DNA from 3 places in the Diaphorobacter ruginosibacter genome. Region 3 is predicted to be linked to each of the others. Evidence: predicted binding sites of a transcription regulator. Region 3 holds the regulator's gene; each other region holds the start of a gene.
What was found. Region 3 encodes sigma-54, which starts transcription at its own class of promoters, with help from an activator protein. Its sites were predicted from a motif close to TGGCANGNAANCTGCTTT; they were not measured.
Positions count from the first base shown of each region.

Region 1: a site for sigma-54 is predicted at 5,277-5,294, ahead of H9K76_RS20505 (nitrate regulatory protein). Genes of this name have one in related genera too.
Region 2: a site for sigma-54 is predicted at 5,923-5,940, ahead of H9K76_RS00225 (TorF family putative porin). Genes of this name have one in related genera too.

Region 1 is NZ_CP060714.1:4,532,084-4,542,601, forward strand. It holds gene dinG (ATP-dependent DNA helicase DinG) at 1-1,411, opposite strand, end outside; gene H9K76_RS20495 (3'-5' exonuclease) at 1,502-3,505, opposite strand; gene H9K76_RS20500 (homoserine dehydrogenase) at 3,564-4,970, opposite strand; gene H9K76_RS20505 (nitrate regulatory protein) at 5,330-6,598, shown strand; gene H9K76_RS20510 (CmpA/NrtA family ABC transporter substrate-binding protein) at 6,875-8,143, shown strand; gene ntrB (nitrate ABC transporter permease) at 8,207-9,115, shown strand; gene H9K76_RS20520 (ABC transporter ATP-binding protein) at 9,157-9,963, shown strand; gene nirB (nitrite reductase large subunit NirB) at 10,195-10,518, shown strand, end outside.
Region 2 is NZ_CP060714.1:37,656-48,173, reverse strand. It holds gene glcE (glycolate oxidase subunit GlcE) at 2-1,129, opposite strand; gene H9K76_RS00245 (hypothetical protein) at 1,229-1,732, opposite strand; gene H9K76_RS00240 (SMP-30/gluconolactonase/LRE family protein) at 1,893-2,867, opposite strand; gene amt (ammonium transporter) at 3,272-4,684, opposite strand; gene H9K76_RS00230 (P-II family nitrogen regulator) at 4,739-5,077, opposite strand; gene H9K76_RS00225 (TorF family putative porin) at 5,147-5,875, opposite strand; gene H9K76_RS00220 (YifB family Mg chelatase-like AAA ATPase) at 6,096-7,664, shown strand; gene H9K76_RS00215 (ABC transporter substrate-binding protein) at 7,711-8,946, opposite strand; gene H9K76_RS00210 (ferredoxin--NADP reductase) at 9,167-9,940, shown strand; gene H9K76_RS00205 (hypothetical protein) at 9,980-10,426, opposite strand.
Region 3 is NZ_CP060714.1:319,648-330,165, reverse strand. It holds gene H9K76_RS01570 (aspartyl/asparaginyl beta-hydroxylase domain-containing protein) at 1-307, shown strand, start outside; gene H9K76_RS01565 (IPTL-CTERM sorting domain-containing protein) at 315-3,872, opposite strand; gene H9K76_RS01560 (acyl-CoA thioesterase) at 4,130-4,570, opposite strand; gene H9K76_RS01555 (RNA polymerase factor sigma-54) at 5,012-6,592, opposite strand; gene lptB (LPS export ABC transporter ATP-binding protein) at 6,648-7,409, opposite strand; gene lptA (lipopolysaccharide transport periplasmic protein LptA) at 7,454-8,119, opposite strand; gene H9K76_RS01540 (thiol:disulfide interchange protein DsbA/DsbL) at 8,295-8,945, opposite strand; gene H9K76_RS01535 (SPOR domain-containing protein) at 9,014-9,721, opposite strand; gene argS (arginine--tRNA ligase) at 9,745-10,518, opposite strand, start outside.

The sequences.
Region 1 (10,518 bases), 950 kb from region 3:
CGATCTCCAGCGTGAACCACTTGGCGGCGGGGGCGGCGCCTTCGGGCGCGTCCTGCAGCAGCAGCGATGCCGTGGAGTGCACCCCTTCGAGGCGCGGCGCGAGGGCGCCGATCTGCGCGTAGAGGGTGGACAGGCGGCGCGCTTCGTCGGGCTTGTCCTTCATCTGGCTGCGCAGCGCCTTGGCGATGGCACGCAGGGCGGTGAGAAAGCCCTCGGCGTGGTGCGAGACCTGGGAGAGCGGCTCGATCAGCTCCGCGGGCAGCACGCCGTTGGGTACGCGGGCACGGGTGATGTTGTTGTAGGGCGTCGAGTATCTTGGCTGCGCGGCACCGAAGCGACTGGTGCCGGCACCGCCCGCCTTGGGCGGCTTGAGCGTCTCGCCGTAGACATCCATCACCAGCCGTGCCACGTCCTGCAGCGTGGTGCGCAGGCGCGCGGAATGATTGGGGATGTCCGCGATCTCCTCCACTTCCATCAGCTGGCCGATACGCAGCGCGCGGCTCGCGAGCTTGTCGATCCAGGTGAGGCGGCTCAGGTCGGCCTCGCTCGCGAACTGGTCGAGCGCGGTGCCGGGCAGGTGGTGGGCCTCGTCGACGACGAGCAGGCAGTTGTCGAGCTCGGGCAGCAGGCGCGCGCCGAGCGAGGACAGCAGCAGGTCGTGGTTGGCCACGATGACCTGCGCCGCCACCAGTTCCTTGCGGCGCTCGTAGTACGTGCACTGGCTGAACACCGGGCAGTGCTTGCCGGTGCAGGAGCTGGCCTCGGCGCCCACGGGGCTCCAGACCTCGGCCTCGGGCGGAGTGTCGAGCGTGTCGCGGTCGCCATCCCAGCCGCCGCGCGAGAGGGCGTCGGCCATGCTGGCGTAGAACTTCATGCGCGCCTCGGATTCGGCGCGCGGGCGCTTGGCGCGGGCCGCAGCCTCCTCTTCGGGGAACAGGTCGTCGTCGGGCAGGTCGTCTTCGCCGGACGCATCGGAGCCTCCGGCCAGCCGCTCGAGCTTGAGCTTGCAGACATAGCGCCCGCGCCCCTTGGCGAGCGCGAACTTGAAGGGCTTGCTGATGTGTGCGGCCAGCGCGGGCAGGTCCTTGGTGACGAGCTGTTCCTGCAGCGCGACCGTGGCGGTGGAGATCAGCACGCGCGTGCCGCGTTCCAGCGCCATCGAGATCGCGGGCACGCTGTACGCAAGCGACTTGCCCACGCCGGTTCCGGCCTGGATCACGGCAATCGCGCGTTCGGGGGGCGGTGTGTTCTCATCGTCCGCATCGATCTTGCCGAGCTGTGCCCGGCTGAATGCCTGCGCGACCTGCTCGGCCATGAGCCGCTGGCCCGGGCGGCTGCGGAAGCCCCCCGTGGCTTGGACTACGGTATCGAACGATTGCAGGGCCTGATCGGCCCATTGCTGTGCGGACATGGAACAACTGGATGGAGAGGAAAGCCCGGATACTGTGCTTTCATCCAGCCATCTTAGCCGATGCGCCTTGGCCGCGCCCGCGCAGGGATGTCATGCGGCCCGGTCCGTGTCGCCCGCTCTGCGACTGCTGGACATGGTCGCCATGAACACGCTGGGCCGCTCGGCATGCGCGAGCAGCGTGAGCTGCCGCTTTGCACGCGTGATGGCCACGTAGAGCAGGTTGCGCTCCTCGGTGGAGGTGCCGTTGCCCGCGGGAAAGGCGCCCTGGGTGAGGTGCGGGACGATCACATGCTCGAATTCCAGTCCCTTCACGCTCACGATGCTGGCGATCTGCAGGCGCTTGCTGTCCTTGAAGTCGCGCTGCTTCTCCTCCAGGGTGTTCAGGAAATGAAAATAATCGAACGCGGACTGGAACTTGCGGGCCGCGAGCTTGAGTCCTTCGATGTTGGACAGCGCCTCTTCGCGCCGCTCCTTGGAGATGTAGGCCTCGTGGATGATGGCCCGGATGTCGAGCGCCTGCAGCACGTCGTCGAGGAACGTGGGCCCGCTGTGTGTCGCGGCGAGCTGACGTGCCGCCTCGAGCCGCCTGCGCAGGTGGGGTGGCGCGGTGCGCAGCACCTGGTTGTCGAAGAAGGTCGTGAGGAACATGGCGTTGTCGCGCACGGCGTGCACGGCTTCGGCCAGCAGCGTGGCCTGGCTGTCGCCCGGGCGGTCTTCGACCTCGATGCGCGTGCCGCTGAAGAAGTGCAGGGCGCCGAGCACCTGGCTGCGCGTGTCTTCATGCGAGAGGCTGGCCATGTTGTCGGTGGCCACGGCCATGAGCCCGCGAATGAACAGGATTTCCGGGCGCTTGAGATAGCTCTCGAAGCCGTTCATCGCGAACGGCAGCGCATGCTCGATGAGCTGGTTTTCGATCAGCACCGACTGCGCGGGATGCCGCAGCAGGATGGCGAACTCGTGCATCTTGCGCCAGTGAACGCGCTTCCAGGCCAAGGCACTGGCGACCACCAGCGCGGCGCATTCCTCGTCGGTGGAGAAGGTCTGCTCGGTGATCTGAGTCTCGTGCGCGGCCTCGGAGCTGTAGGGCTTGGCCGCCACGCGCCCGGCCCGCAGCGCGAGGCTCCTGGCGAAACGGAAGCTGTGGGTGAGCTGGTAGCGCTGGATGCTGCGTTCGGTGTGATCTGCAATGGCCGTCTGCATGAAGACGGCGTCCGCGCCGGAGGACTCGTGCACCACCTGGTCCACGTCCCCCATGCCGCAGAACAGGCTCTTGGTGGTGTTGAGAATCTCGACCAGCACGCGGAACATGGCCTGGTTCAGGTCGTGCATCTCGTCGACGAGCACCACCTGGGCATGGGCGGGCCAGTGGCGCAGGCCTTCGGCGCTGGCGCCTTCGTGGAAGTGGCGCGCGAGATCGTAGGTGGCATCCATGGCGCCGCGGAACAGCGGCGTGTCCTCGTTCTCCCGGCGGCGGATGCGCTCATAGGCCAGGTACACCCTGAGCTGCGTGTAGTCGATGCCGATGCTCTCGGCATACTCGGGGCTGGCGCTGCGGCCGTCGCGCTCCAGTACGTCGCGCATCGTGCCCTTGAGGCGCGCGTTGATCTTGAGGAACTCCTCCACGAACCAGCTGTCTCCAATGGCGGGCAGGTTCAGCTGGTCGCGCCAGGGATCGGCCTCATTCTCTTCCACGCGCTGCACGGCGCCCCAGAAATGCGTGCGCAACTGCTCGTTCTCGCTCGCGACGGGAACGGCGCGGTCATCGATCTGCCTCAGGATCTCGGCGCTGAACTCCTCGAAGGTCTGAATGCGGATCTGCTGGACCACAGGCCGTGCGATGCCGATCTGCGCCATGCGCTCGCGCAGCGCGACACAGGCGGGCTGCGTGTGTGTGAGTGCCATCATGCGATGCGCGGACATGCCGCGCGCGAGGCACTCGCCCACGCGCAGCGCGAGCGTGGTGGTCTTGGCCGCACCCGCATTCGCCTCGACGATGAGGGTGCGCTCACGCGCGACCTGGATGGCGAGCTGTTCGCGCGACGGCGTGATGAGCTTGGGGCGGAACTGCGCTTCGGCGCTGGCGGACTGGGACATGGATGCGGGGGACGGAAAAGTGCGTTAGCAGGTTCCCTAGTCTTGCACAGCTTGGCGATCACCCCTCCGCATGCACGCGCAGGCGGCGCACGATCGGACCGCCGTGCGCCTGCAGTTGTTGCACCGCCCTCCCGGCAACGGCGTCGGCCACCGGCGCGGTGAGCAGCACCAGCGCGGGTGCCGCACCCTGTTCGCCTGCATGCACCCACTTGCGGCGCAGCACCTGCAGGCCCGACCTTTCCAGCGCGCGGACGGTGCCCGACTCGCACAGGCCCTTGTCGCAGGCCACGCACAGCATCTGCGATGCGACCACCTCGGCCATCGGCAGCACGTGCGGCGCGTCGCCCTCGCGCACGTGCGTGCCCAGCGTCGGTACGCCGTGACCGCGGCCGCGGACGTTATCCACAGGCAGGCGCGCCAGGTCGATGAGGTCGGCCACCACGGCCGATGCCGTGGGCTCGCCCCCCGCGCCCGCACCGCTGTAGAACGCCGCGCCGCTCGCATCGCCATGCACGGACACGCCGTTGGTCGCGCCATGGATATGCGCGAGCGGGTTGCGCTGATCGACGAGGGCAGGGTGCACGCGCAGCTCCAGTGCGTTGCCCCGGCGGCGGGCGACGGCGAGCAGCTTCACCGCGTAGCCGAGCTCGGCGGCGGCGGCGATGTCGGCGCGCTGCAGATCGCGGATGCCTTCCACATGCACGGCGTCGAAGTTCACCGGAACGCCGAATGCATTGGCGGCCAGCAGCGTGAGCTTGTGCGCGGCGTCGATGCCGTCCACATCGAAGGTGGGATCGGCCTCGGCGTAGCCCAGCGCCTGCGCCTCGGCCAGCGCCTGTTCGAAATCGAGGCCCGCATCGCGCATGCGCGTGAGGATGTAGTTGCTGGTGCCGTTGAGGATGCCCGCTACCGCATCGATGCGATTGGCGGCCAGCGCTTCGCGCAGCGTCTTGATGATGGGAATGCTGCCTGCAACGGCCGCCTCGTATGCGAGCTGGCGGCCATGTGTCGCGGCGCTGGCCGCCAGGGCTTCGCCATGGGTGGCGAGCAGTGCCTTGTTGGCGGTGACCACATGCTTGCCCGCTGCGAGCGCGGCCTGCACCCAGTCATGCGCCGGGCCGGTGCCGCCGGCCACCTCGACCAGCACGTCGATGTCGGGGTGGGTGGCCACATAGTGGGGATCGCTGGTGAGCTCGACATTCCCGAGCGCCGCGTCGCCCAGCTTTTCTGCGGCGCGCACGCGGTCGCGGACGGCCAGGGCGACGAGTTCGATGCCGCGCCCGGCCCGCGCGGCGATCAACGACTGGTTGCGCTGCAGAACCGACCATGTGCCCATGCCCACCGTCCCCAGGCCGATCATGCCCACCCGCAGCGCAGGCAATGCGGGTGCCAACGGCAGGCTGGCACAGGCCGCTTGCGCGGCGGCATTCAGTGAGACGGGGCGAAGGCGGGGTTCGCTATACATGGTGTCTACCTCTCCAGAAGAGCCCCGTTTGCGGGGCCGAAAAACAAAAAACCCAGCTTGCCAGCTGGGTCATCGATTCTTGGGAGGAGGGGGACGATTCCAGGTGGCTGCCGGTACAGCCACCCAACACGCGCTAGGTAGCTGTGTCGGTAATCATCGTAATCATTCGTGCACTCTCGGGCAGCGCGCATGCGCCGCGCGGGAAGCGGCCGGCAAGGGCGTTGGCAGGGAACCAAGTGGACGAAGACATCGCGCCAGTGTACTGCAAACTCCCGCGCAGCGGGAAGAATGTGATCCGGGGCCGTCGGGCACGGAGCTTGCATCGGTGTCGGCGTATCCCGACACACTGACGGCCTCCCATGAAATCACCGCTGTGCTACCTGGTTGCCGCAAGGCAGTCCGAGATCGCCGAACTGGAGCAGCTGCGCAGCGCCTGCTCGCTGGTCACTTGCGTGTCGGAGCTGATCCATGAACTGCAGAAGGAGCGCGGGCTGTCGAACCTGTGGCTTGCCAGCGGCGGCCAGCAGGGCGCACCCGCGCTGGCGGCGCAGATGCGGGCCGTGGACGATGCGATCGGGATGGTGCGTCTGGCGCTCGATGCGCAGGAGTTGCCGGTGCAGCCCGCACGGCATGCGGCGCTGCTGTACAACGCGATCGCCTGCCTGCTGCAGGGGCTTGCGTCCCTGCCCGCGCTGCGCAGCGGCATCGGGTCGCTGGCGCTCACCCTGCAGGAGAGCACGGCCGCGTTCGTTCGGCTGATCGCGGCCTGTCTTGCCCTGGTGTTCGAGGCGGCCGACAGCGCATGCGATCCGGACGTCTCGCGCCTGCTGGTGGCGTTGTTCCATTTCATGCAGGGCAAGGAGCTTGCCGGACAGGAGCGCGCCACGGGAGCAGCCGCATTTGCCTCGGGAGTGAACGATGAACAGCGCCGGCGCCACTGGCTGCACCTCATCGATTCGCAGGAGCAGTGCTTCCAGGTGTTCACCGAATTCGCGCCGGCCGCAATGCACGAGCTGTGGCTGGGCCGGTGCGAGCAGGGACCCGACATGTCCGCCATCGAGCGCCTGCGCCGCGTGGCCTGCACCGCGCAGGCGGATGACGGCCTGGACGCGGGGCTGGGCGAGCGCTGGTTTGCCGCCTGCTCGCTGCGGCTCGATGCGATGCACGAAGTGGAGGTCCTGATGGCCCGCGAGCTCGCGCTGCTGTGCGCAGGAAGGCTGGAACTGGCTCAGACCGCCCTGCAGGCGCTGCAGGACCGGGAACATGCAACGGAGGAAACTGAGGGGCTGGCTTTCTTCGCCGTCGACGCGCCCGACAGCCTGCCGCGCACCACGGCAGCGTATGCCAGCTGCGCCGCCTTCGGACCGCAGCTGGAGCGCTCGATCCGCAGCCTGGTGCAGGAGCAATCGCAGCGCCTGCTCGCCATGCAGGCCGAGATCGACAGGGCGCGCACCGCACTTGTCGAGCGCAAGACCATCGAACGCGCCAAGGGCATGCTCATGCACCTGCGCCAGATCAGCGAGAGCGATGCGCACAAGCTCTTGCGCCAGACCGCAATGAACCAGAACCGCCGGCTGCTCGATGTCGCGCAGGCGGTGCTGTCGACGGTCGAGCTGCTGCCTCCCTGAATCCCGTCGCGCACCAACTTGGCCATCGGCGGATGCTGCAATGCACCATGCGAGGGCCGATACGGGGGCTGTGCCCACCAACCCCCTGTGGTTTTCCATGGCACGGATCGTGCGTGCAGGCAGGGACAAGAGCGGACCAAAGGCGGTCCTGCCCGGCAGCAATGCCCGTGATTCCCGGACAACGGCGTCCCCTTCCTTCGTCTGCTGTGTGCAGGCGAAGGGGTGGACGCCGTTTTCTTTTTTGCTTTGCCACCACGACTTCGATGGAGTTCGATCATGAAGAAAAATGAGAAGGAACCGACCGCAGGCACGGTCTCGCCGCGCCGCAGCTTTCTGCGCAGCGGCGTGCAACTGGCCGCGGGCTCGGCGCTCTACGCCACGCTCGGGCACCACGGCGCCTGGGCCGCGGGGTCGGACGCTCCGGAGAAGAAGGAGGTGAAGATCGGCTTCATCCCTCTCACCGACTGCGCCAGCGTGGTCATGGCATCGGTGCTGGGATTCGACCAGAAATACGGCGTGAAGATCGTTCCCAGCAAGGAGGCCAGCTGGGCCAGCGTGCGCGACAAGCTCACCAACGGCGATCTGGACATGGCCCATGTGCTGTACGGGCTGGTCTATGGCGTGCAGCTGGGAGTGGGCAGTCCGCAGAAGGACATGGCGGTTCTGATGACGCTGAACCGTAATGGCCAGGCGATCACGTTGTCCAGGAAGCTCGCCGACAAGGGCGCGGTCGATGCGGCCAGCCTCGCCAGGCTCATGGCCAGCGACAAGCGGGAGTACACCTTTGCGCACACCTTCCCCACGGGAACGCATGCCATGTGGCTGTACTACTGGATGGCGAGCGCGGGCATCGACCCGCTGAAGGATGCCAAGGTCATCACCGTGCCGCCCCCGCAGATGGTGGCGAACATGCGCGTGGGCAACATGGACGGATATTGCGTGGGAGAGCCCTGGGGGCACCGCGCGATCATGGACGGCATCGGCATCACGGCCGCCACCACGCAGGACATCTGGCGCGACCATCCCGAAAAGGTGCTGGGCTGCAGTGCCGACTTCGCGGAGAGGTATCCCAACACCTCGCGCGCCGTGATGATGGCGGTGATGGAGGCGGGTCGCTGGATCGACGCCAGCATGCAGAACAAGCTGAAGATGGCCGAGACCATCGCGGCCAAGTCGTATGTGAACACCAGCGTGGACGCCATCAATCAGCGCATCCTGGGGCGCTACCAGAACGGCCTGGGAAGAACCTGGGACGATCCGAACCACATGAAGTTCTTTGCCGATGGCGACGCGAACTTCCCCTACCTGTCGGACGGCATGTGGTTTCTCACGCAGCACAAGCGCTGGGGGCTGCTCAAGTCGCACCCGGACTACCTCGCGGTGGCCCGCAAGATCAACCGCATCGACCTGTACACCCAGGCGGCGGCGCAGCTCAAGGTGAGCGTGCCGAAGTCGCCCATGCGCAGCAGCAAGCTGATGGATGGGGTGGTGTGGGATGGAAGCGACCCGGCGCGCTATGCCGATTCCTTCAAGTCCAAGGCCTGAATCCAGGCCCTGTTCTCTCTGTGTTTCCTTCTTCGTTTTGTCTTGACCCCATCGGAGCCCACCATGGTCAGTGCAGTTTTTCATGGTCCCGCCACGGATACCGTCGATCCAGGAGCCCACGCGAACGCCCCTCGCATCCGTCAGCATGCGCCCCCTGATGAGCGCGCAGCGCCGCCGCGCATGCCGCTGGCGAGGCGTCTGGGCAGCTGGGCCCAGCGCGCCTTGCCGCCCGTGCTGGGCCTGATGCTGCTGGTGATGCTCTGGTCGATCGTGGCGCGCGGCGACGGCATTCCCGGGCCGCTGGCCACCTGGCAACAGGCGCAGGAAGTGTTCAGCGATCCGTTCTACCGCAACGGCCCCAACGACCAGGGCGTGGGCTGGAACGTGCTGGCCTCGCTGCAGCGGGTCTGCATTGGCTTCGGGCTCGCGGCGCTGGTGGGCATCCCGCTGGGCTTCGTCATCGGCCGCTTCGACTTCCTCTCGCGCATGTTCAACCCGCTGATCAGCCTGCTGCGGCCGGTGTCGCCGCTGGCCTGGCTGCCGATCGGCCTGTTGGTGTTCAAGGGCGCGGATCCGGCGGCGATCTGGACCATTTTCATCTGTTCGATCTGGCCGATGGTCATCAACACGGCGACCGGCGTGCAGCGCGTGCCGCAGGACTACATGAACGTGGCCCGCGTGCTCAACCTGAGCGAGTGGAAGATCGCCACCACCATACTGTTTCCTTCCGTCCTGCCCTACATGCTGACCGGGGTGCGGCTGGCCGTCGGCACGGCATGGCTGGTGATCGTGGCGGCAGAGATGCTCACGGGCGGCGTGGGTATCGGATTCTGGGTATGGGACGAGTGGAACAACCTCAACGTCGCGAACATCATCATCGCGATCTTCGTGATCGGCATCGTGGGTCTGGTGCTGGAGCTGGCGCTGGTGAAGCTGGCTTCCGCGTTCACATTCGAGGAGGTGAAGACATGAATGCCGCCATTGCTTCGAGCCCCGAGGGCCTGGCCGCACCGATGCCGACACTGGCAAGGTACATCGACGTGCAGAACGTGGAGCAGACATTCCGCACCTCGAAGGGCGTGTTCCCCGCACTGAAGGACATCAACCTGCGCATCGTGCGCGGCGAGTTCGTGAGCCTGATCGGGCATTCGGGCTGCGGCAAGTCGACGCTGCTCAACCTGATCGCGGGACTCACCTCGCCCACGGCGGGCGCGCTGACCTGCGCGGGCCGCGAGATCAAGGGACCTGGACCGGAGCGCGCGGTGGTGTTCCAGAACCATTCGCTGCTGCCGTGGCTCACCTGCTGGGACAACGTCCATCTCGCGGTGGAGCGCGTGTTCGGGCGCAGCGTCAGCCGGGCGCAACTCGCCGAGCGCACCGATGCGGCGCTGGCGCTCGTGGGACTCACACACGCGGCGCAGAAGCGGCCCGGTGAGATCTCGGGCGGCATGAAGCAGCGCGTGGGCATTGCCCGTGCGCTGTCGATGGAGCCGCAGGTGCTGCTCATGGACGAGCCGTTCGGCGCACTCGATGCGCTCACACGGGCCAAGCTGCAGGACGAGCTGCTGGAGATCGTGGCGCGCACGCAGCGCACGGTGGTGATGGTGACGCACGATGTGGACGAGGCGGTGCTGCTCTCCGACCGCATCGTGATGATGACCAACGGGCCGGCGGCGACGATCGGCGAGGTACTCCCAGTGCCGCTGCCCAGGCCGCGCAACCGGGTCGTGCTGGCGGACGATCCCGAGTACCAGCGCTGCCGCAAGGCGGTGATGGACTTTCTGTATACACGGCAGGGGCATGTGGAGAAGGGTGTGTAAGCAGTGCTGTGTACCGCACGTGCATGGCACATGCGTTGCACCAAAAAAGCGCATCTTCAAGGCCATGCAGCTGGCATGAGGATTGCATAGGAAAAAGCGTGGCCAATGTGGGCCACGGATGCATCGGGCAACGCAGCCCTGGTGCACACGACAAAGACGTCCAGGCGACCCATGAAGACTCATGGTCGTTGCCGGACGTCTTTTTGTTTTCATACGCCCACGGAGCATGAGATGAAGAAATCCAGACTGGTCATGATCGGCAACGGAATGGCGGGGGTGCGCACGCTGGAGGAGCTGCTCGCCATCGCGCCCGATCTCTACGACATCACGGTATTCGGCGCCGAGCCGCATCCCAATTACAACCGCATCCTGCTCTCGCCCGTGCTGGCGGGGGAGCAGACGCTTGAGGAGATCATCCTCAACGACTGGTCCTGGTACCAGGACCACGGCATCACGCTGCATGCGGGCTGCGGCGTGACCGATGTGGATCGCGCGCGGCGCATCGTGCATGCGGTGGACGCGAACGGCGACGCCGTCAGCGCGCCCTACGACCGG
Region 2 (10,518 bases), 280 kb from region 3:
CTCAGCCGCCCGCGCCCATGCGATTCGGCTGAAAGATGCCCGAGGGATCGAAGGACTGCTTCAGCCGCTGGGCAATGCCCGCCAGCGCGGGCTGCGGGTGGGTGGCCGCCGGAGCCAGCGTGGCGCCCTGTGCGGGAGCCGCGAACAGCATGGCGCTGCCGCCCACCGCCTGCGCCGCCGCCTGCAGCGCCGCACCGCATTCGACCGGTGCCTGCACCCAGCGCAGCGCGCCCTGCCATTCGACCAGCGGCGGCTCCGCGCCTTGCGGCAACGGCAGCACCGGGGCGGTCTGAGGAACGGACAATCGCCACAGCGCCTGTTCCGGCCGCCTCGCGCGATCCGCGAACCACGGCAGCGTGTGGTCACGACAGGCATCCCAGCCGGCCGCGGTCTGTTCGCCGGAAAGACGTTCGCCGCCCATGCTGGCGCAGGCCGACTCCACCGCCGCGTTCGCGCCGCGCAGACGCACGAAAAGCTGGCCCCGGCCGGCATCCTGCACCCAGCAGCTGGCGTTCAGCGGCAGGGGCTGGCCGCCCCAGGCATGCAGTTGCTGCAGTGCCGATGCCTGGTCGCATTCAAGGCGCAGCGTGGCCTCCGCAGGAGCCACCGGCAGCACCTTGAGGCTGACCTCGGTGATCACGGCGAGCGTGCCCCACGAGGCCGCCATGAGGCGGGAGACGTCGTAGCCGGCGACGTTCTTCATCACCTGCCCGCCAAAGCGCAGCAGCTCGCCCTTGCCGTTGATGATCTCGATGCCGAGCACATAGTCGCGCACCGCTCCCACGCTCGCGCGGGCCGGGCCTGACAGCCCCGCCGCGACCATGCCGCCCACGGTGCCTCCCGCGGCGAAGCGCGGCGGCTCGAACGGCAGGCACTGGCCGCGCGACGCCAGCAGCGCCTCGAGCTCGGCCAGGGGCGTGCCGGCGCGCACCGTCACCACCAGCTCGCTAGGCTCGTAGTCCACCACACCGCCCAGGGCGCGCATGTCGAGCACGTCCGCCTTGCACAGTGCCACGGCCGGGCCGCCCACGAAGTCCTTGGTGCCGCCGCCACGCACCCGCAGGGCACGGCCATGCTGTGCGCTGTCGCGCACGCGTTCGATGATCTGGGAAAGCGCTGCTGATTCCATGCCGGGATGGTAGCGCCCACACCCGCCAGAACGCCATCCGGGCGTGTGATTTTTTTGAAAAGGCGGCGTGAGCGTTTTGAACGCCTCGCCCGGCCCGAATCAGCGATGGGCCCGGCGCAGGTCCTCGCGCAGCAGGTTGAGCGCCAGATCCAGCTCACGCATCATCACATTGCGACCCGGTTTCTGGAGCGTCTGGCCGAGATGCTGGACGATGTATACCGGCTGGCTCGCCTGCCCGTTCATGCGCAGCACATTCACCGTGACGACGACATCGGTGCGCCGCCTGCCATCGTTGCGCAGCGCGCCGAACTGGATCAGCAACCGGGGGAACTCGCTGCGCTCCGCCTCGGTGAGCAGGTCGGCGTCAGCCACCAGCCGGACCCCCACGCCGCGCAGGTAGACCTCCGCGCGGCGCGCCACCATCGACGGCGTCACGCCGGCGGCACCGGCCTGTTCGTCGAATTCGGGGGGCAGCAGGACCATCGCCTTCACGCCGCGCAGCGCCTGCTCGTCACGTTGCGTGATGTCGGTGGTGGCCAGAGCGACAGGCGAGAACATCACGATCGCCATCACCCACCACGCCATGAAAACCCTGAACAGCACGGATATCCGCATGAGGCACCCCCTGCACAATGCAATGAAAGAAGCGAAACTAGCGTCGCGCCGGATGCCCGCCACTGTATGCGCAGGCGCCATCCATACCCAAAGGATTTATTTCAATGGGGAAAAGGCGGCCCCAAGGTTTTCCCGGTGGCCGTCTCGCTCAGCGCGCGCCGATCTCGCACCAGTTCACGGGCAAGGCCGCCACGCCAGCCTCCCCCACCAGCAGCATGCCCGACTGCGGCAGGCGCTCCAGCTCGTCGGCCGGGCGCCCATGGCGAGCCGATGTCACGAACAGGCGAGGTGCCAGCCCGTCGGGACCCGCAAGGCACGGCATGGTGGGACACTGCACCGGCACGGACAGGTCCGCCAGTAATTCGCCATCCTCGCCAAGGCACAGCACGCGCGCGCCCTCGTACATCGCGCACCAGTAACGGCCCTGTGCATCCACGGTGGCGCCATCCGGGCGCCCCTGGTAGCCGGGCATGCCGGGCTTCCAGCCCGCCGGCTTGGGATCGAACTGCCGGAACACCCGGGGCTCACCGACCGGCTCGTGCTGCGCATTGCAGCGCCACACGCGAATCACATGCGCGGGCGTGTCGCTCCAGTACATGCGTGAACCATCGGGCGACCACGCCAGTCCGTTGGCGGTGGCCACTCCGCCCTGCAACCGGCTCACCCGCGGCCCATCCACGGCATTGCGCAGGTCCACGCAATACAGCCCGGCCACCGGCTGACGCGGCCCGCTTTCGGGCTCATGCACCGTGCCGACCCAGAAGCGACCCAGCGCATCGCACTTGCCGTCATTCGCCCGCTGCGTCGCGGCATCGATCGGCAACCGCGCCAGTGCATGCAATTCACCACCCCACTGCGGCGCGTGGCAGATCCGGTCCCGCAGCGCCACGACCAGCCCCGACGCCTCCCCGTTCACGCGGGCCGGTGCAATGCACCCGGGCTCCGACGGCATCTCCCAACGCTGCACCGCCTCCTCACCCCAGCGCCAGCGCAGCAACGCACGGCCCGCAATATCCACCCAATAGAGCCGTGACTCCTGCGGATGCCAGAACGGAGATTCACCCAGCTGCGCCAGCGAGCCCGGCAGCGCGGACCAGGCCGGGGAAGAAAGAGAGAAAGTCATGGAAGGGGATTATTCCCGTATGCCCCCCATACGCGAACAATCCCTGCCCGGTATTCAGGGAGTAGCGGGCCAATGAAGCGCGCGGAGCATGTGAACGCCCCACCCCAACGGCGAGACGAGTCCGCAGGCTAGGCGCGAAGCTGCAGACATACCTTTTGATAGGCCAAGCTTCGCAACGACGCATGGGGACCCGTATCGCCGCCTCAAAACGATGAGCCCTCGAAGCCAAGGGCTTCGTATGCGGCCATGGAGAACACATTGCGTCAGACCACGCTCGCCGCCGCCCAGAAATAAAAAAAGACCCGCAGGTGCGGGTCCAATGTCGGAGGAGAACCACTCGCTATCCAGACACAAGAAAAAGGGAGGGTGCAATCCAAGCCACCACAGGGACCACCCCTCCGGGCTCACCGGTGATAAGCCGTCTCTCCATGCGAGGTGATATCAAGCCCCTCGCGCTCGGCCTCCTCGCTGACCCGCAGGCCCACGGTCAGGTCGGCCACCTTGTACGCGATGAATGCCACCACGCCGGACCACACGATGGTGAAGATCACGCTCTTGACCTGCACCCACACCTGATGACCCATCGCGAAGTCGGCGGGCTGCACGCCGCCCAGGGCAGGCGCGGCGAACACGCCCGTCAGCACCGCGCCGACGATACCGCCCACACCGTGCACGCCGAAGGCGTCGAACGCATCATCCACCTTGAGCATGCGCTTGAGACCGCCCACGCCCCACAGGCACACCAGGCCGCAGACCAGGCCGATCACGATGGCACCCATGGGACCGACGAAGCCGGCCGCAGGCGTCACGCCCACCAGGCCCGCCACCGCACCCGAGGCGGCACCCAGCATCGAGGCCTTGCCCTTGTGCAGGGCCTCGCCGGCCAGCCAGGACAGTGTCGCTGCGGCCGTGGCAAGCACCGTGTTCACGAATGCCAGGCCGGCGATCGCATTGGCGGCACCTGCCGAGCCGGCATTGAAGCCGAACCAGCCCACCCACAGCAGCGATGCGCCCACCATGGTCAATGTCAGCGAATGCGGCATGAACGCTTCCTTGCCGAAGCCGATGCGCTTGCCCACCATGTAGGCACCCACGAGGCCCGCGACACCGGCGTTGATGTGCACCACGGTACCGCCCGCGAAATCGAGCGCGCCATCGGCTGCCAGCAGGCCGCCGCCCCAGACGATGTGGGCCATGGGCAGGTAGCTGAACGTGAACCACAGGGTCGAGAAGATCAGCACGGCCGTGAACTTGGTACGCTCGGCGAAGGCGCCGACGATCAGCGCCACCGTGATGGCCGCGAACGTTCCCTGGAAGGCGAAGAACACATACTCGGGAATCGTCGTCAGGGCGCCGAAGGACTCGAGGTTCACGCCTTTGAGGAACAGCTTGTCGAAGCCGCCGATGAACTTGCCCTCGCCCGAGAACGCCAGGCTGTAGCCGTAGACGGCCCAGAGCACGGAGATCAGCGAGAAGATCACGAACACCTGCACCAGCACCGACAGCATGTTCTTGGAACGGCCCAGCCCGCCATAGAACAGCGCGAGGCCCGGCACGATCATCAGGATCACGAGCAGCGTGGAGGTCAGCATCCAGGCGGTATCGCCCGAATCGATCTTGGGCGCCGGCGCGGCGGCTGCAGCGGGTGCGGGCGCGGCGGCATCCGCTGCCGGGGCGGCTGGGGCGGCCGCTGGCGCATCGGCCGCGGCTGCGGCGGCGGCCACGGGCTCCGAGGCCGCTGGCGCCTGGGCCAGCACCGCAGTGCCGCCTGTCAGCAGGCTGAGCCCCAGAAGGAATGAAGCAAGCATTTTTTTCATGGCAGAACTTCTTGGTGGTGAATTCATGTTCGGATGGCTGCTCGGCCGCGATGCTCAGAGCGCTTCGTTGCCGGTCTCCCCGGTGCGGATGCGGATCACTTCCTCGAGGGAGGACACGAAGATCTTTCCGTCGCCGATCTTTCCGGTGCGTGCCGCGGCCTCGATGGCTTCGACCGCGCGCTCGACGATCGCGTCATCCAGCGCCGCTTCGATCTTCACCTTGGGCAGGAAATCGACGACGTACTCGGCGCCGCGATACAGCTCGGTGTGACCCTTCTGGCGGCCGAAGCCCTTCACCTCGGTCACCGTGATGCCCTGCACGCCGATGTCGGAGAGCGCCTCGCGCACCTCGTCGAGCTTGAAGGGTTTGATGATGGCAGTCACCATTTTCATTGCTTGGGTCCTCCGAAACGGGCGCTGCGGGCGCCCTCTGAATTGAAATGGATGGGGGTGTAAGGGTGATTACAGGGTCTTGCTGATGGAGACGATCAGGCGGGCCTTGTTGGCGTCACCGAAGTAGCCCTTCTTGGTCGCTCCCTGGATCGCGCCATTGAGCACGAGTCCCCCGCCGAAGTCATACGCCGCGCCCACGCTGTAGTCGACATAGTTGGGCACGCCCAGGTCCTTGATGTCGCCCGCGAAGCGCGTGTAGCCCACGGCGGCCTTGAGCGTCGTGTTCGGTGCGATCTCCTGCGCCAGCGCCACGTTCAGGTAACCGGTGTTGCGCCCGGACAGGCTGGAGTGCTTTGCGCCGGCCCACCCGAAGTAGTCATCCGACACCGTGTGCGAGTACTTCACGGTGACAGGGCCATAGGTGCCCGCACCGTAGAGCTCGGTCGTGTTGCCGTTCGAGTTGCCGGGGTACACGTAGGTCAGCACGCCCACGTCCCAGTCGAGATTGGCGGCCTTGAATTTGTAGCCGCCGTAGAAGTCCATCTCGATGGAATTGCCCGAAAGCCAGTCGACGCTGGAGTTCCAGTTGCCGACATAGAAACCGCTTTCGCCGAACGTGTAGTCGAATCCGCCCTGGATCGCGGGATTCACGGCCTTGACGCGGTTGACGTCCTGGTCCTGCCCGCGGAACTTGTAGTTGCTGGTCAGGGCCACGTTGGCCGTGAGCTGGGCATGCGCCCATACGGGTGCTGCGGCGACCAGTGCGACAAGCAGGGGCTTCAGGGATACGCGATACATGGGGATCCTCCGGAAATGCAAGTGATGAAATCGGCTGTTGACCCTTCAAAGCACGGACCGTGCCATGTCAAGAAATGTGTGTTTCTTCATGCATTGGTCACCGTCCCCATTGATTTCGCGCAGCGGTTGCGATTCATGAATGTCGAGATGCACCGTTTTGGTGCCAGAGTGGCGGGTTTCGCTTTCCAAACTGCGCACCTGGCTGGGGAGAAATGCCGCAATGAGTCTCGCTTTAGTGCAAAGCCGCGCCCTGACGGGCCTCGCGGCCATGCCGGTCACCGTCGAAGTGCATCTGGCCAACGGATTGCCCAGCTTCACATTGGTGGGCCTGGCGGATGTGGAGGTGAAGGAGGCGCGCGAACGGGTGCGCTCCGCGCTGCAGAACGCCGGCCTGGAGTTCCCCGCGAACAAGAAGATCACGGTGAACCTGGCACCCGCCGACCTGCCCAAGGACTCCGGGCGCTTCGACCTGCCGATCGCCCTGGGCATCCTCGCGGCCAGTGGCCAGATCGATGCGGCGCGGTTCGCAGGCTATGAATTCGCGGGGGAACTGTCGCTGTCGGGTGCGCTCCGGCCGGTGCGCGGCGCACTGGCCACCAGCCTGGCGATACGCTCCCAGTCGCGTCACGGGAGCGATCCGCGCCAGGTGCTGCCGCCGGGCAGCGCCGAGGAGGCGGCCCTCGTGCCCAACGCGCAGATCTACCGCGCCGCCCATCTGCTGGACGTGGTGCGTCATTTCCTTCCCCAGGAAGTGCGCGAGCAACTGCCGCAGGAACAGGGCGACCCCGAGAGCGGCCTGCAACTGCTCGCACCGCAGGAGCGCCATGCCCACGCGAGCCTCCCCGATCTGGCCGACGTGAAGGGCCAGGTTGCCGCCAAGCGCGCCCTGGAGATCGCCGCTGCCGGCATGCACTGCCTGCTGCTGGTAGGGCCTCCGGGATCGGGCAAGTCGATGCTGGCCCAGCGCTTTGCGGGCCTGCTTCCCCCCATGTCGGAACAACAGGCCCTCGAGAGCGCAGCCATCGCCAGCCTGGCCGGCCGGTTCCGGCCCGAGGAATGGATGCAGCGGCGCACCAGCCATCCACACCATACCTGCAGCGCGGTGGCCCTGGTCGGAGGGGGCTCGCCCCCGAAGCCCGGCGAGATCTCGCTGGCGCACGAGGGCGTTCTGTTCCTGGACGAATTTCCCGAGTTCTCGCGCAGTGCGCTCGAGGCGCTGCGCGAGCCCCTGGAGACCGGAAGCATCACCATCTCGCGCGCGGCACAGCGCGCGGAGTATCCTGCCCGCTTCACCCTCATTGCCGCGATGAACCCCTGCCCGTGCGGCCATCTCGGCTCGGGACAGCGTGCGTGCCGCTGCTCACCCGAGCAGATTGCGCGCTACCAGGGGAAACTCAGCGGCCCGTTGCTCGATCGCATCGACCTGCATGTCGAGGTGCCCGCGCTGCCCGCCGAGGAGTTGCTGCATGCCGCCCCCGGCGAGAGCACCGCCGCGATCCGCGAGCGCGTCGTGCGTGCGGCCGGACGTGCCATCGCACGCCAGGGCTGCGCCAACCAGCGGCTGCAGGGGCGCGACATCGACACCCATGCCGCGCTTGATCCCGCGGCAACCCAATTCCTGCAGACGGCCTCGGTGCGACTCGGCTGGTCGGCACGCAGCACCCATCGCGCGCTCAAGGTGGCCCGCACGATCGCCGACCTCGCGGATTGCGACAGCGTGCGCGCGGAACACGTCGCCGAGGCGATGCAATACCGGCGCGGGCTGATGGGCGGGGGCCGCAAGTCCTAGATCGTCTTGATGATCCCCGTTGACGTTGACAGTCGCTGCGGTGAACTCACTGCGCCGAGGCAGGCCGCAGCTTCTTCACTTCTTCGTCGCTCGGCTGGTAGTCCTTGCCGTCGGCATAGTGGTAGTTCACGAGCACACCGCGCCCAAGCTTCTGGTCATAGGCGGTCTTGCCGATGTAGGCACCCATGGTGGACTGGTGGTCCTGTGCACGGTAGGTGATGCGGCCGAACGGCGTTTCCACCTCCAGCCCCTTGAAGGCTGCCACCAGCCTGTCGGTATCGGCACTGCCACCGGTCTTGCGCAGTCCCGCCGCGATGGACCGGATGGCGTTGTAGCCGACGATGGTCCCAAGGCGCGGGTAGTCCTTGAACCGTGCCTGGTAGGCCTTGAGGAAGGCCTCGTGCTCCGGTGTCTTGATCGAATACCAGGGATAGCCCGTCGCTGTCCAGCCCACGGGTGCCTCTTTCTTGAGCGGATCGAGATATTCCGGCTCGGCGGTCAGCAAACCCACCACCTCACGCCCCTTGAAAAGCCCCCGCGTGTTGCCTTCACGCACGAACTTGCCGAGATCTGCAGCGAACAGCACATTGAAGATCGCATCGGGCTTGGAGTCGGCCAGGGCTTGCACGACGCTCCCGGCATCCACCTTGCCCAGCGGAGGGGCCTGTTCGGCGACGAATTCGATGTCCGGCTGGCGTTCCTTCATGAGCTTCTTGAAGGTGGCCGCCGCCGACTGTCCGTATTCATAGTTGGGATAGACAATTGCCCAACGCTTCTTTTGGAGCTTGGCCGCCTCGGGAACCAGCATCGCCACCTGCATATAGGTGGAGGCGCGCAGGCGGAAGGTGTAGGGGTTGCCCTCGGCCCAGACGACCTTGTCGGTCAACGTCTCGGAAGCCAGGAAGAAACGCTGCTTCTGCTTTGCATAATCGGTCAACGCGAGGCCAACGTGCGATAAAAAGCTTCCCGTGAGCACGTCGATCTTCTCGCGGGTATACAGTTCCTCGGCCGCGCGCACGGCATCCCCGGGGCTCGCGTTGTCGTCGCGGATGACGAGTTCGAGCTTCTTGCCCGCAATGCCGCCCGCCTGGTTGACCTGCTCGACGGCCAGTTCCATGCCCTTCCTGTAGGGCTCAAGGAACGCCGGCTGGGCCTTGTAGCTGTTGATTTCGCCGATCTTGATGACCTCGGCCGACCAGGAGGAGGTGGCCGCCACGCAGGCCGCCAGCGGCAGGGAGCAGCGCAGGAATGTCCGTGAGAATGTCCGTGGAATAGCCCGCATCGTTATTCACCTTATCACTAATTCATCTCAAGAGATGGCCCTGGAATGTACCCGGAAGTTGGTAATTGCTCGAAAATATCAAATCTTCATGGCGTTGATTGAGTTCAACGGATAGCCAGGCACAGGCGCCAGTCGCCCTCCCCGCCCTCCGGTCCTTCAGCGCTCCCTATGGGCAGGCATTGTTTTTTCCTGCCTTGTTTGTTTTCCGATTTCAACGAACATGAGTGCATTTCTCGAAGAACGTGTCCTGTCCGTTCACCACTGGACGGACCGCCTTTTCTCCTTCACCACCACGCGCGACACCTCGCTGCGATTCTCCAACGGCCACTTCACCATGATCGGCCTGAAGGTGGACGGCAAGAACCTGCTGCGCGCCTACTCCATCGCGAGCCCCAACTACGAGGAACACCTCGAGTTCCTGTCGATCAAGGTGCCCGATGGCCCGCTCACGTCGAAGCTGCAGAACATCCAGGTGGGCGACACCATCATCGTCGGCAAGAAGCCCACGGGCACGCTGCTGATCGACTACCTGCTGCCCGGCAAGAACCTGTACCTGATCGGCACCGGCACGGGCCTGGCCCCGTGGCTGGCGGTGGCGCGCGACCCCGAGTCGTACGAGAAGTTCGAGAAGATCGTGGTCGTGCACGGCGTGCGCCACACCAACGAACTGGCCTACCAGGACATGTTCGAGAAAGAACTGCCCGAGCACGAATTCCTCGGCGAGATCGTCAAGGACAAGCTGGTCTATTACCCCACGGTCACGCGTGAACCGTTCCGCAACCACGGCCGCATCTCCACGCAGATCAACGAAGGCAAGTTCCCGCAGAACATCGGCCTGCCCGACCTGAACCCCGAGACGGATCGCGTGATGCTGTGCGGCAGCCCCGCGATGCTGAACGAGCTCAAGGAACTGCTGGAAAAGCGCGGCTTCAAGGAAGGCAACACCACCACGCCCGGCGATTTTGTCGTCGAGCGTGCGTTCGTGGAGAAGTGATTCGCGGCGGACAGGCCTCCCCTACCAGGGAGGTGCTGTTCAGTAGTTGCGCGTCGTGCGCATGCCCTGCACCACGGCGACCGAACGGCGTGCCTGCGATGCGTGCTGCGCTCCCGGCAGGTTGCCTGGCGATTCGACGGGCGACAACAGCCGCAGGCCATCGTTGCCGCGGTGCATGTCCAGGCCTCCCCAATACGGGCTCGGCTGGCTTGGTTGCACCTGGGCTGCACCTTGCGCCACGCCGGCGGGGCGCGCAGGCCAGGGAGCCGCTGCCGCGGTGGGTGAGGACAATCCCGGCAGCAGCAGCCAGATGCCCGCCAGTGCCACGGCGCAAAGCACCAGCGCAGCCATCGTCGCCCACAGCCATGCCGTGGACCATCCTGCGGACGGTTCCTGGAGCACTTCAGGGGTGGGATTGGGAATGGATTCCATGCAGCCGCGATTCTTGCCAGATTCCTGCGTCCGCGACAGCGTGTAAACACGCATGCGCCGCCGCTCCTGGCAATAGATGAAACATTGGCGCGAAGATTAACTGGTCTACTGCGTCAATCGCATGACAGGTGTTGTAAACACCGTAA
Region 3 (10,518 bases):
TTGGGCGCAGAACGCCACCGAAGGCAATCGCATCGTGCTGTTCTGCGATGTGGAGCGCCCCATGACCAATCGTTTTGCACAGTGGCTCAACCGCTGGCTGGGCAAGAACGTGGTGGCCGCCGCCAGCTCGCCCAACAACGACGGCGATCCGCGCGGGCTGATCAGCCGGCTGTTCAAGGTGTCCTTCTACGCGGGCCAGTACCGCCGCCGTTTCAAGGCCTGGAACAAGACGGCCTACAAGCTCACCAAGTTCGGCCTGATGCTGGCGGCGCTGGCCGCCATCATCGCCATCTTCGTGAAGCTCTGAACACGACTCAGGCCTGCCTGCGCAGCCCCCACGCCCCCAACAGACCCAGCAACGAAGCAAGCGCCACCAGCCCCCACTGCGAGAGCGTGGGAATGGCCTGGGGCCTGAAAACGCCGCCCTCCTGCGCGTTGTAGGTGCTGGCGGCAGGGGCTGCAAGCGCCACGACTCCGGACGGAATGGCCGCCGGGCTGCGCTCGGCAATGCCCGAATCCCACTGCCTGACCGGCTGCGCCGCCATGGCATTGCTCGCTTCCGCCAGCGATGCCGCGCGCCCATCTTCGGCGCCCGGTGCGTCCCCATCCACTTCGGCGATCAACGCCGGCCCCACGCACGTTTTGGCGTTGGCCTCGATGGTGGCAAACGGCTTGTCGAGCAGGCCGGCGAAGCGAACGTTGTCGACCTTCCAGTATTGCGACCCCACGCCCTCCGCCCTGTCGGAAGTGCCCATGCGCCAGCCTATGCGTACGGTGCGGCCCGCGTACTGGCGCCCCAGATCGACCGTCACGTTGCGGCGCCAGTCGCCGCTGCGGCGCACGAAGGCCGGCTGGCCGCCCAGTGGATTCGCATTGGGCACGTTGTCACGCGACAGCCAGATCGTGCCGGTGTACGGGACGACGTCCCCCGCGAGCGCGACCTCCGTCTTCTGCGCCTCGGCGATCGTCAACTGGCCGCCGTTGCTGTCGTCCAGGCCAAAGTCGTACTGCTGGTCGAAGGTGAGCACGAAATCCGACTGCGGATCGACATTCAGCCATGGAGAGTACAGCGCAGCCGTGCCCGGCGCGGCAGGCACGCGGACCTGGTACCACCGCCCGGTGGCGTCGGAGGCCACCGCCCAGGCGGGGTTGCCAGGCTCCATGCCGGAACCCGCGAAATCGGCGGTATCCAGGAAGGTGCCGTGCGGATGGATGTCCGCATTCAGCCAGACCTGCAGCGACCGGCCGAGGCCGGCGCCCTGATCCCCATCGGGCGCGACCGGCATGGCGATGCCGACACCGAGCGTGCTGCGGGCATGGCCGGCCAGGCCCGCGAGGGACACGGGAACCGACAGGTCGCGGCCCTGCCCCGGCTGCAGCGCACCATCGATGGCTTGCTCCGTTCCCGCGGGAAACAGCACATGCGGATCATCGGCCTGCAGGCGAAGCGCCGCACCGCTCACGGCCACGTTGCCGCGGTTCACCACCCGCACGAGCAGCCGCGCGGTCTCGCCGTTGTCGAGGATGGCATCGCCGTCGCATGAACTCGCGGCCGGATCGCCCATTGACAACTCGAGCGTCTCGACCGCCAGCATCGGGCCTGCGTCAAAGCTCTCCACCACGCCCCGGTTGTCGATGGAATAGGTGTCGGGCCCTTGCGCGCCCAGTCCCGCCCCGCGCCGTGCAAAGCCGGTCAGGCAGGCGGCATAGTCCTGCGGGTCGTTGGCGGCCATCACCGCCAGCAGCGCATCGCGCGCGTTCAGCAGCGTGGGGTTGATGGGCGTGAGCTTCATGCCCGCCACCAGATACGACTTCATGCGCTGCTGCGCTTGCGCGAACGGGTGTGTGTTGAGCATGCCGGCGTAGCATTCCCACAGCATGCTGGCCCAGACTTCACCCGCGTTGTGAAGCTCCGAGTTGGGCGCGCCATTGCCTGCGAGGGCCGGGTTGATGGGGACGGTGCCGGTCAACGGCGCGCCATCCTGGATGTGCCGCAAGCTCAGCGGGTTGCGGCCCATGTCGGTCGAATAGGGATAGCGGCGGCTGCCGAAATACGAGGTGTTGCCCCCATCCACGGCGGGTGGCATCACGGCACCGTTTGCGTAGGCCCCGTGGGCGTAGGCGCCCTGGAAGCGGTCGTTGCCGGGCCTGAGCCGGTCCTCGCCCGTGACGGTGACAAGCTGCGCCACGAAATCGCTCCAGCCCTCGCCCAGGGCGGCGGCCTGCCGGGTCGACAGGCCCGTTCCGTTGCCGATCAGTCGATTGCTCAGGTAATGCGCCCATTCATGGATGACGATGGTGTTGTCCAGTGCCCCGCTGCGCATGGGCGCCGAGCGGTTGTACAGGTAGCTGCGCAGGATGGGGGGCGCACCATCGGCCGGCGTGCTCATCGCCGAGTTGTTGAAGCCGATGTAGTTGAGCGCGCGCGCGGAGATCGCATCGTTCTCGAGGCCCCCACGCCCGAAGTTGCGGGCTTGCGCGTTGCCAGATGCCTCGTCGAAGCCGGCATCGTAGAACCAGTCGTGCAGCCAGTTGAGCACATAGAAGATGTTCGCCAGGGAGCTTGACGCCTGGCCCAGGTTGGCCAGGGGGCTCGCGGAGAAGTCGTAGCCATAGGCGAACGAACGGCTGGCGGTGCAGGCATGGAAATCGGCCTCCACGCGCGACGCATTCGGCTCGCAGAACACCCTGCCGGCGAGCGGCGACCCGCTGTCTCCGTCCGGCCGCACCACATCGGCAAAGGCACGCACATTGTTGCCCGCGGTGAAGCCGAGCTGTGTGTTGATACCCGAATCCACCCACGGATCAGCGCGCGAGAAGGCGGCGCTGGCCAGCGTGATCTTCGCGGGTGCCACCATCGCAGGCGCAAAACCGCTGGGGCCCCCGCCCGGATAGGGACTCAGCCCCATGCCCTGGGGTCCGCGCAGCGGCACGCCGGTCTGCGGATCGGCCCACACGCCATAGGTGTAGGCGGCAGCCCCCGCGTCGTGGGCCACCATGCTGCTGCGGAACAGCAGGGCGCCGCTGCTGCTGTCGATCACATAGGCGTAGGCACTGTGCACACCGCCCTCCAGCACGCGCAGCTCCAGGTAGTAGGCGGCCAGCAGGCCCTGCGGCATGCGAAACCAGGTGGGACGATAGCGGATCGCATCCTCCAGCACGGCTCCCCCAGCCCCCTTGACCGTCGATGGCAGTTCGAGCCAGCGGTAGCCGCCCGCATCGGCCGCCTGCGCGCGCTCGGTAAGCTGCGCATGAGCATCGGCCGCGAAATCGAAGTCGCTCAAGGCCTTCTGCGCCGCCGCCGCGGGGGACAGGGCAGACGACGCGGCTGACTTGCTCGCGCCGCCGGCAAGCTGGGTGCTGCCAATGGAGCCGCCCACGCTCAGTGCCTGCTGCCGCGCATCGAGCAGCACCGTGGCCTGCTCGCGGAATACCGGGATTCCTTCACGCTGGCTCGTGAGGCGCACCAGGCGGGCACCGCTTGCGAGCGCCTCGCGCTGCACCTGCACGGAAGCGGCATCGATGTCGGATGCACTCACCCCATAGAGAGGCGCCAGGCGCTTGAACACGTCGCGTGCGGCACGCGTCGCATCGATGGCAGGGGCCTGCTTGCCATCACCAACGGTGGAAACACCCTGCGGCACGAGTTTCACGAACACGGGCGATCCCAGCCTACTGTCGCGCGTGATCTGCTGCACCTCCGCAGGCAGGGCCACACCGTCCTTGCCAAGGGAACTTGCCCGCGGGGGCGCCGCCATCAGCGCGTCGACGGAAACCAGTTCACGTGCCGCTGCACCACTGCCTGGTGCAAGGCATGCGGCGAGCGCCGCATAGAGACAGTGCTTGCACGAGTGCTCGAACGCCTTCTGCATGTGTCGCCTCCCGCACGCGGCGACCACAGGCGACACGTTGCTTCCAGGAAGACGGGCGCGTCACCCGCTGGCCGCAGCCGCAAAAGATGATGCGGAAATCGGCCCCATCCTGCGAGGCCGCACTCTGTCGGTTCGGCACATGTTAGGAGGAAACATGTAAGGATTCTGTTTCCTTTTGTTTTTCTTATTATGAAATTTGAATGCCGGAACTATGCCAGAAGCGGCCTGCCATCGATTTTCATACGCAAGAAAACGTTTCAGCCGATCTGCTGCATGGCCTGCAGCCGCTCCAGGACGGCGCCGGGAACCGGCACCACCTTGCGGTCCGTCCGGCTCACGAAGACGATGCCGGTCTTGCCGCGCGCAACCTCGCGGCCCTGGGATTTCTCGGTGACGCTGAACACCAGGTCAAAGCCGTAGCGGTTGAAATCCGCAGGCGTCATCCGGATGCACATCACCTCGCCGTGAAAGCCTTCCGACTTGTATTGCGCGACGATGTCGCCCACCACGATGGTGGTGTCCGGGTCATCCTCCGCGGGAAACCCGATGGCCTGGAAGAAGCGCAGGCGCGCCTCCGACACCAGGCTCAACAGCTGTGCATTGTCGAGATGACCACCCTGGTTCACATGGCTGATGTAGATCTGCACCTCGGTGCTGAAGGCGAAATGCGCTGGAAGTTCGAAGACGATGCGTGCCATGGGCGAGTGAAGGGGGTTCGGAAGAGAGTTCGGAAGGGCGTTCAAGAAGAGAACTCGAAAGCGCTGCATTCTGACATTGCGCGGCAGCGACGCCCGCCTGGCACATGTGTCCATGTCCTGCACCGCTGCGTGCAGGGCTGAGGGCCCACATGTGCCGGCGTCGTCTTGGCGGCCTTTTTCCTTGCACCAGGCACCGCCGACGAGGACATCCATCGTCCGGGCCGGTGCGGCCGCTGCGCTTCCCCTTTGCACTCCACCGGAATGCCCCTCGAGATGTGCTGCACCGCCAGCCGGAAGCGGGGTGCAGTTCGCAATGCACCAATGGTCACGATTTCGGCCGGTGCTGGCAATACCTCATTCGGGTGAAATTGAAAGCAGAGCAGACAAAAAACGACGTTTCTTACCCATGAAAACCCTTGGCGCGTTCATGGGCCGCTGCCCTCACACCGCCTTGCGCAGATTGGCCGGGGGAATCTTCAGCGCCTCGCGGTACTTGGCCACGGTGCGGCGGGCGCACTCGATGCCCTGCTCCGCCAGCATGTCCGCGATCTTGCTGTCCGACAGCGGCTTCTTCGGGTTTTCGGAGCTCAGCAGCTGCTTGATCAACGCCTTCACGGCCGTGCTCGACGCGCTGCCGCCCGTCTCGGTTCCCAGGCCCGATCCGAAGAAGTACTTGAGCTCGAAGGTCCCCTGGGGCGTGGACATGTACTTGGCCGTCGTCACGCGGCTGATGGTGGACTCATGCAGGCCCAGCTCGTCCGCGATGTCGCGCAGCACCAGTGGACGCATGGCCAGTTCGCCGTGCACGAAGAAATTCTTCTGGCGCTCGACGATGGCCGTGGACACGCGCAGGATGGTGTCGAAGCGCTGCTGCACGTTCTTGATGAACCAGCGCGCCTCCTGCAGCCGCTGCTGCAGGCCCGCATGGGCCTCGTTGCCGCGCTGGCCGCGCAGGGCGTTGGCGTAGACGTCATGCACGCGCAGGCGCGGCATCACATCCGCGTTGAGCTGCACCGTGAACCGCATCTGCGCGCCGCGCCCCACGTTCTTGACGATCACGTCGGGCACGATGATCTGGCGCTGGACATCGGCAAAGCGCCGCCCCGGGCGAGGTTCCAGGCGCGCAATCAGGTTCATGGCCGCGCGCGTGTTCTCCTCACCGGCGCCACAGGCCTGCGTGAGGCGCTTGACGTCGCGGCGCGCCAGCAGGTCCAGCGAATCGCGGCAGATGTCGAGCGCCACGGCGATGATCGCCGGATCGCCCTCCTCGTCCTGGTTCATGCCGTGCAACTGCAGCGTGAGGCATTCACCCAGGTTGCGCGCGCCGACGCCCGCTGGCTCGAGGCTCTGCAGCAGGCGCAGCGCCACGGTGAAGCGATGCACGAGCTCTTCGAGCTCCTCGGTGGGCGCATCGTTGCCTGCCAGGGCAATCGCCAGTTCGGCAAGCGATTCCTCCAGGTAGCCATCGTCGTTCAGCGATTCAATTAGGAAGCGCACGGCGGCACTGTCGATCTCCGACAGATGCAGCGAGAGTGCCTGCCGGTGCAGGTGGTCGGTGAGCGACTCATGTGCACGCGCAAGATCGATGGCGTCCACTTCATCCTCGCCGGACCCGCTCGTATGGGTGCGCGCGGGAGCATCGCCCCCCCACTCGCCATCATCCGGCTGGACATCGACCGTGCCGTCGCCATCCCAGTCGACGCTCTCGGTCTGGGCCGCCGGCGGGTCTGCATCGGCTGCGGAACCTGGCTCGTCGGCGCCTGCCGAGGCCGTGGTGGAGCCTGCGGCATGCAGGGAGAACTCCGCCTCTTCGCCGCTTGCCGGCGTGTCCGCGCTGTCGAGCCCGAACTCCTCGCGGGTGGCGGTATCGGTTTCGCGCTCCAGGAACGGGTTGTCATCCAGCATCTGCTCGACCTCCTGGTCGAGCTCCAGCGTGGAGAGCTGCAGCAGCTTGATCGACTGCTGCAGTTGCGGCGTGAGCGCCAGATGTTGCGATACGCGGAGCGACAGTCCCGGTTTCATTGCCCGCAGTCCTGTCTCGCGATGAAGCGTCCCCTCAGGTCGTCACCCATGGCACTCACATGCGGAAATGTTCGCCGAGGTAGACCCGGCGCACATCGGCGTTGTCCACGATCTCCGAGGGCGTGCCCTGGGCAAGCACATGGCCGTCGCTGATGATGAATGCGTGATCGCAGATACCCAGCGTCTCGCGCACGTTGTGGTCGGTGATGAGCACCCCGATGCCGCGCGCCTTCAGGAATCCGATGATGCGCTGGATCTCGATCACCGCGATCGGGTCGATACCCGCAAAGGGCTCGTCGAGCAGGATGAAGCGCGGCTGTGTCGCGAGGGCGCGGGCGATCTCGACGCGGCGGCGCTCACCGCCCGAGAGCGCCAGCGCAGGCGATTCGCGCAGGTGGTCCACACGCAGCTCCTGCAGCAGCATGGTCAGGCGCTCCTCGATCACCGCCCGCGAGAGCGCGTGGCCGTTCTCATCCTTCTGGAGCTCGAGCACGGCACGCACGTTGTCTTCGACGTTGAGCTTGCGAAAGATCGATGCCTCCTGCGGCAGATAGGACAGCCCCAGGCGCGAGCGCTTGTGGATCGGCAGGTCCTGCACGGACTGGCCATCGATGTAGATCTCGCCGGCGTCGGAGCGCACGAGACCCACGATCATGTAGAACGACGTGGTCTTGCCGGCGCCGTTGGGGCCCAGCAGACCCACGACCTCGCCCTTGCGTACCGACAGGGACACGTCCTTCACCACCTTGCGGCTGCCGTAGGATTTCTCGAGATGCAGGGCCTCGAGGCGGCTGTGCGCATCCACGCTGCTCGTCATGGGCGCTGCTGCGGAATCAGGGTTCAACACGTCGACACCACTACTCACTTGCTGCCGCCCGTGCTCAGTTCGGGGCTCGAGCGCAACGCGGGCGCTTCTCCCGTGCGTGCAGGCCTTGCGGGCTGGGACGCCGCGCCTTCCGCCGGTTTCTCCTTGGGCGTGAGCGTCATGCGCACGCGCCCGGAAGGCGTGCCACCCTGTGCATTGCCCGGCGTGGTGCTCTTGACGCCATCCACCGTGAACACGTCGGTGATGTTGTTGTAGACGATCAGTGCGCCATTGACCTGGTCGGTCAGCGTGGTGTCGCGGTAGCGGCGCAGCTCGGCACGGCGGATGAACTTGACGATGTCGGCCTTGCCGTCGTATTCGATGACTTCGCCCTCGCCCTCGACGAACTCGTCCGGCGCACCGGGAGCGGAATCACGCTTTTGTCGGAAGAATGCGCGCTTGCCGGCGGCAGCGGTCACCGTGCCGAACTGGAAGCCATCGGGGTCCTGCCGCACCTCCAGCTGCGCACCGCGCAGCACGATGGTGCCCTTGGTCATGACCACATTGCCCGTGAACACGCTGATCTGCTTGAGCTCGTCATGGCGCAGTGCATCGGCCTCGATGTTCATCGGCTTGTCACGGTCGGCTTTTTCAGCATGGGAGGCCACCGAGCCGAGGGCCAGCAGGCAGCCAAGAAATAACGGGATGAGTCTGTTTTTCATAGGGCATGAATCTTGCTCGGCCATTGTACTGAAGCCCGGGCAAGAAGGTATGGAAACGACCCCGCCACGATAGGCGGACAAGGTAAAGATCGTGCACCCCGACACGCCGGACCAAAAAAAACGCGCCCCAGGGGACGCGTTCTTCAGCCGTGGCGAGACGAGGAGTTCGATCCGATCAGGCCTTGAGCGATCCCAGGTACTCGACGACCTGCAGCACGCTCTGCATGTTGCCTGCCATGGTGCCGTCGGTGTAGTACTTGCCCGCCACGCCCATCGATGGCACGCCTTCGACCTGGTAGGCCTCCTGCAGTGCGGCCGCCTTGCGCAGCAGGTTGGCGGTGTTGAACGAGTTGTAGGCTTCCTTGAACTTCGCCACGTCCACGCCCTGCTTGCCGATCCACTCGAAAATGGCATCGTCCTTGTTCAGGGGCAGGCGCTCCACGTGCACCGCATGGAACACCTTGGTGTGCAGTTGCGGCAGGAGGTTCATGGCTTCCAGCGCGAAATACAGCTTCTGCTGGGGCACGAAGCTCGCGTTGAAGGCCACCGGCACGCGGCGGATCGCCATGTTGGCAGGAGCGCTCTTCGCCCAGGCCTCGAAAGCCGGCTCGAAGGCATTGCAGTGCGGGCAGCTGTACCAGAAGAACTCGATGACTTCGACCTTGCCTGCGGGCGCATCGGTCGCCACGGGCTTCTTGAGCTTGACGAAGTCCTTGCCCTCCTTGAAAGCGCGGGCCTGGGCCTGTGCGTTCATCGACAGGGGCAGTGTCAGGGCGGAAGCGGCGACCGCCGAGGCGGTGGACAGGGAAAACTCGCGGCGTTTCATGAGATGAACATTCCTCTTCAGTTTTTTTGTAGCAACTTGGGATTGTGAGCGAAGGACGGCAAAAAAGTTCAGCGCTGCACGCGAACCAGTGCCGTTTCGATCCCGGCCCCATCCAGCTTGCCCTTGAGCGAATCGGCATCGTCACGCTTGCTGAACGGACCGATTCGCACCCGGAACACGGTACGGCCATTCTGCTCGCGCTCGCTCACGCGGGCCTCCCAGCCCAGCATCGCCAGCTTGGCGCGCTGCGCATCTGCATCGGCCTGTGAACGGAAGGCGCCGGCCTGCACGAAGTAGTCGAACGGATCGTTGGTCGTGGGCACGGGCGCCGGTGCAGGGGCCGCAGCGGCGCGTGCGCGCGCCAGATCACCCAGCGGGTCGCTGCTGGTGGGCTTGGGCTGCTGCGATGCGGTGGTCGACGACGCCGTGCCACGCGGAGCGGAGGCCGTCGTGGTGGAGGGTGCCGGCGCCGACGCGACCGGCGCGGGGGCCGGGGTCACCGTGCCCGTCACCGCCGGCGGCGACGTGGTCGCATCCTGCGGCGTGGAGCCGGGCTTGGCCGGATTGCGGCCATAGAGGCTGGAGTTGGGGTCCCAGTTCTTGTTGCGCTGCGCTTCCGCCTCGTCCTGGTCGGCGCCCCGCGACGCGTTCTTGTTCAGGAACGGCACGGGCACCTTTGTCACATAGACGGCAACGGCCAGGGCCGCGGCCAGACCGATGAGCACGCCCAGAATAAGGCCCAGGATGAGGCCGCCGCGTTGCTTGTGAAGATTCATAGATCCGTTGGAGTCACTCGAAGTTACATACGCTCGGGAGCCGAGACCCCCAGAACGGCGAGGCCATTGTGCAATACCTGCGCGGTCGCTGCGACCAGCGCGAGGCGTGCGAGCTTGACCTTCTCGTCATCCACGAGGATACGCTCTGCGTCGTAGTAGGAGTGATAGGCGGACGCCAGATCGCGCAGGTAAAAGGTAACGTCATGTGGCGCGTTGCCGGTGGCGGCGGCCGTGAGCATTTCCGGATACTTCGCGAGCAGCAGCATCAGCGCCTGGGCCTGCGGTCCCTCGAGAGCCGCGAGATCCACGTCACTGAGCGCTGGAACGCCCGCACCGCCCTGCTCTGCCCAGGCGCGCAGCACCGAGCAGATGCGCGCATGGGCGTACTGCACGTAGTACACCGGGTTGTCGTTATTCTGCGCCACGGCCAGATCCACGTCGAACGTGTACTCGGTGTCGGGTTTGCGCGACAGCAGGAAGAAGCGCACGGCGTCCTTGCTGGTCCATTCGATCAGGTCGCGCAGCGTCACGTACGAGCCGGCGCGCTTGCTGATCTTCACTTCCTCGCCGTTGCGCACCACGCGCACCATGGTGTGCAGCACGTAGTCGGGATAGCCCTGGGGAATACCCACGTCGGCCGCCTGCAGGCCGGCGCGCACGCGCGCGATCGTGCCGTGGTGGTCGGTGCCCTGGATGTTCACGACCTTGCCGTAGCCACGCTTGAACTTCTGGATGTGGTAGGCCACATCGGGCAGGAAATAGGTGTACGTGCCGTCGGACTTGCGCATCACGCGGTC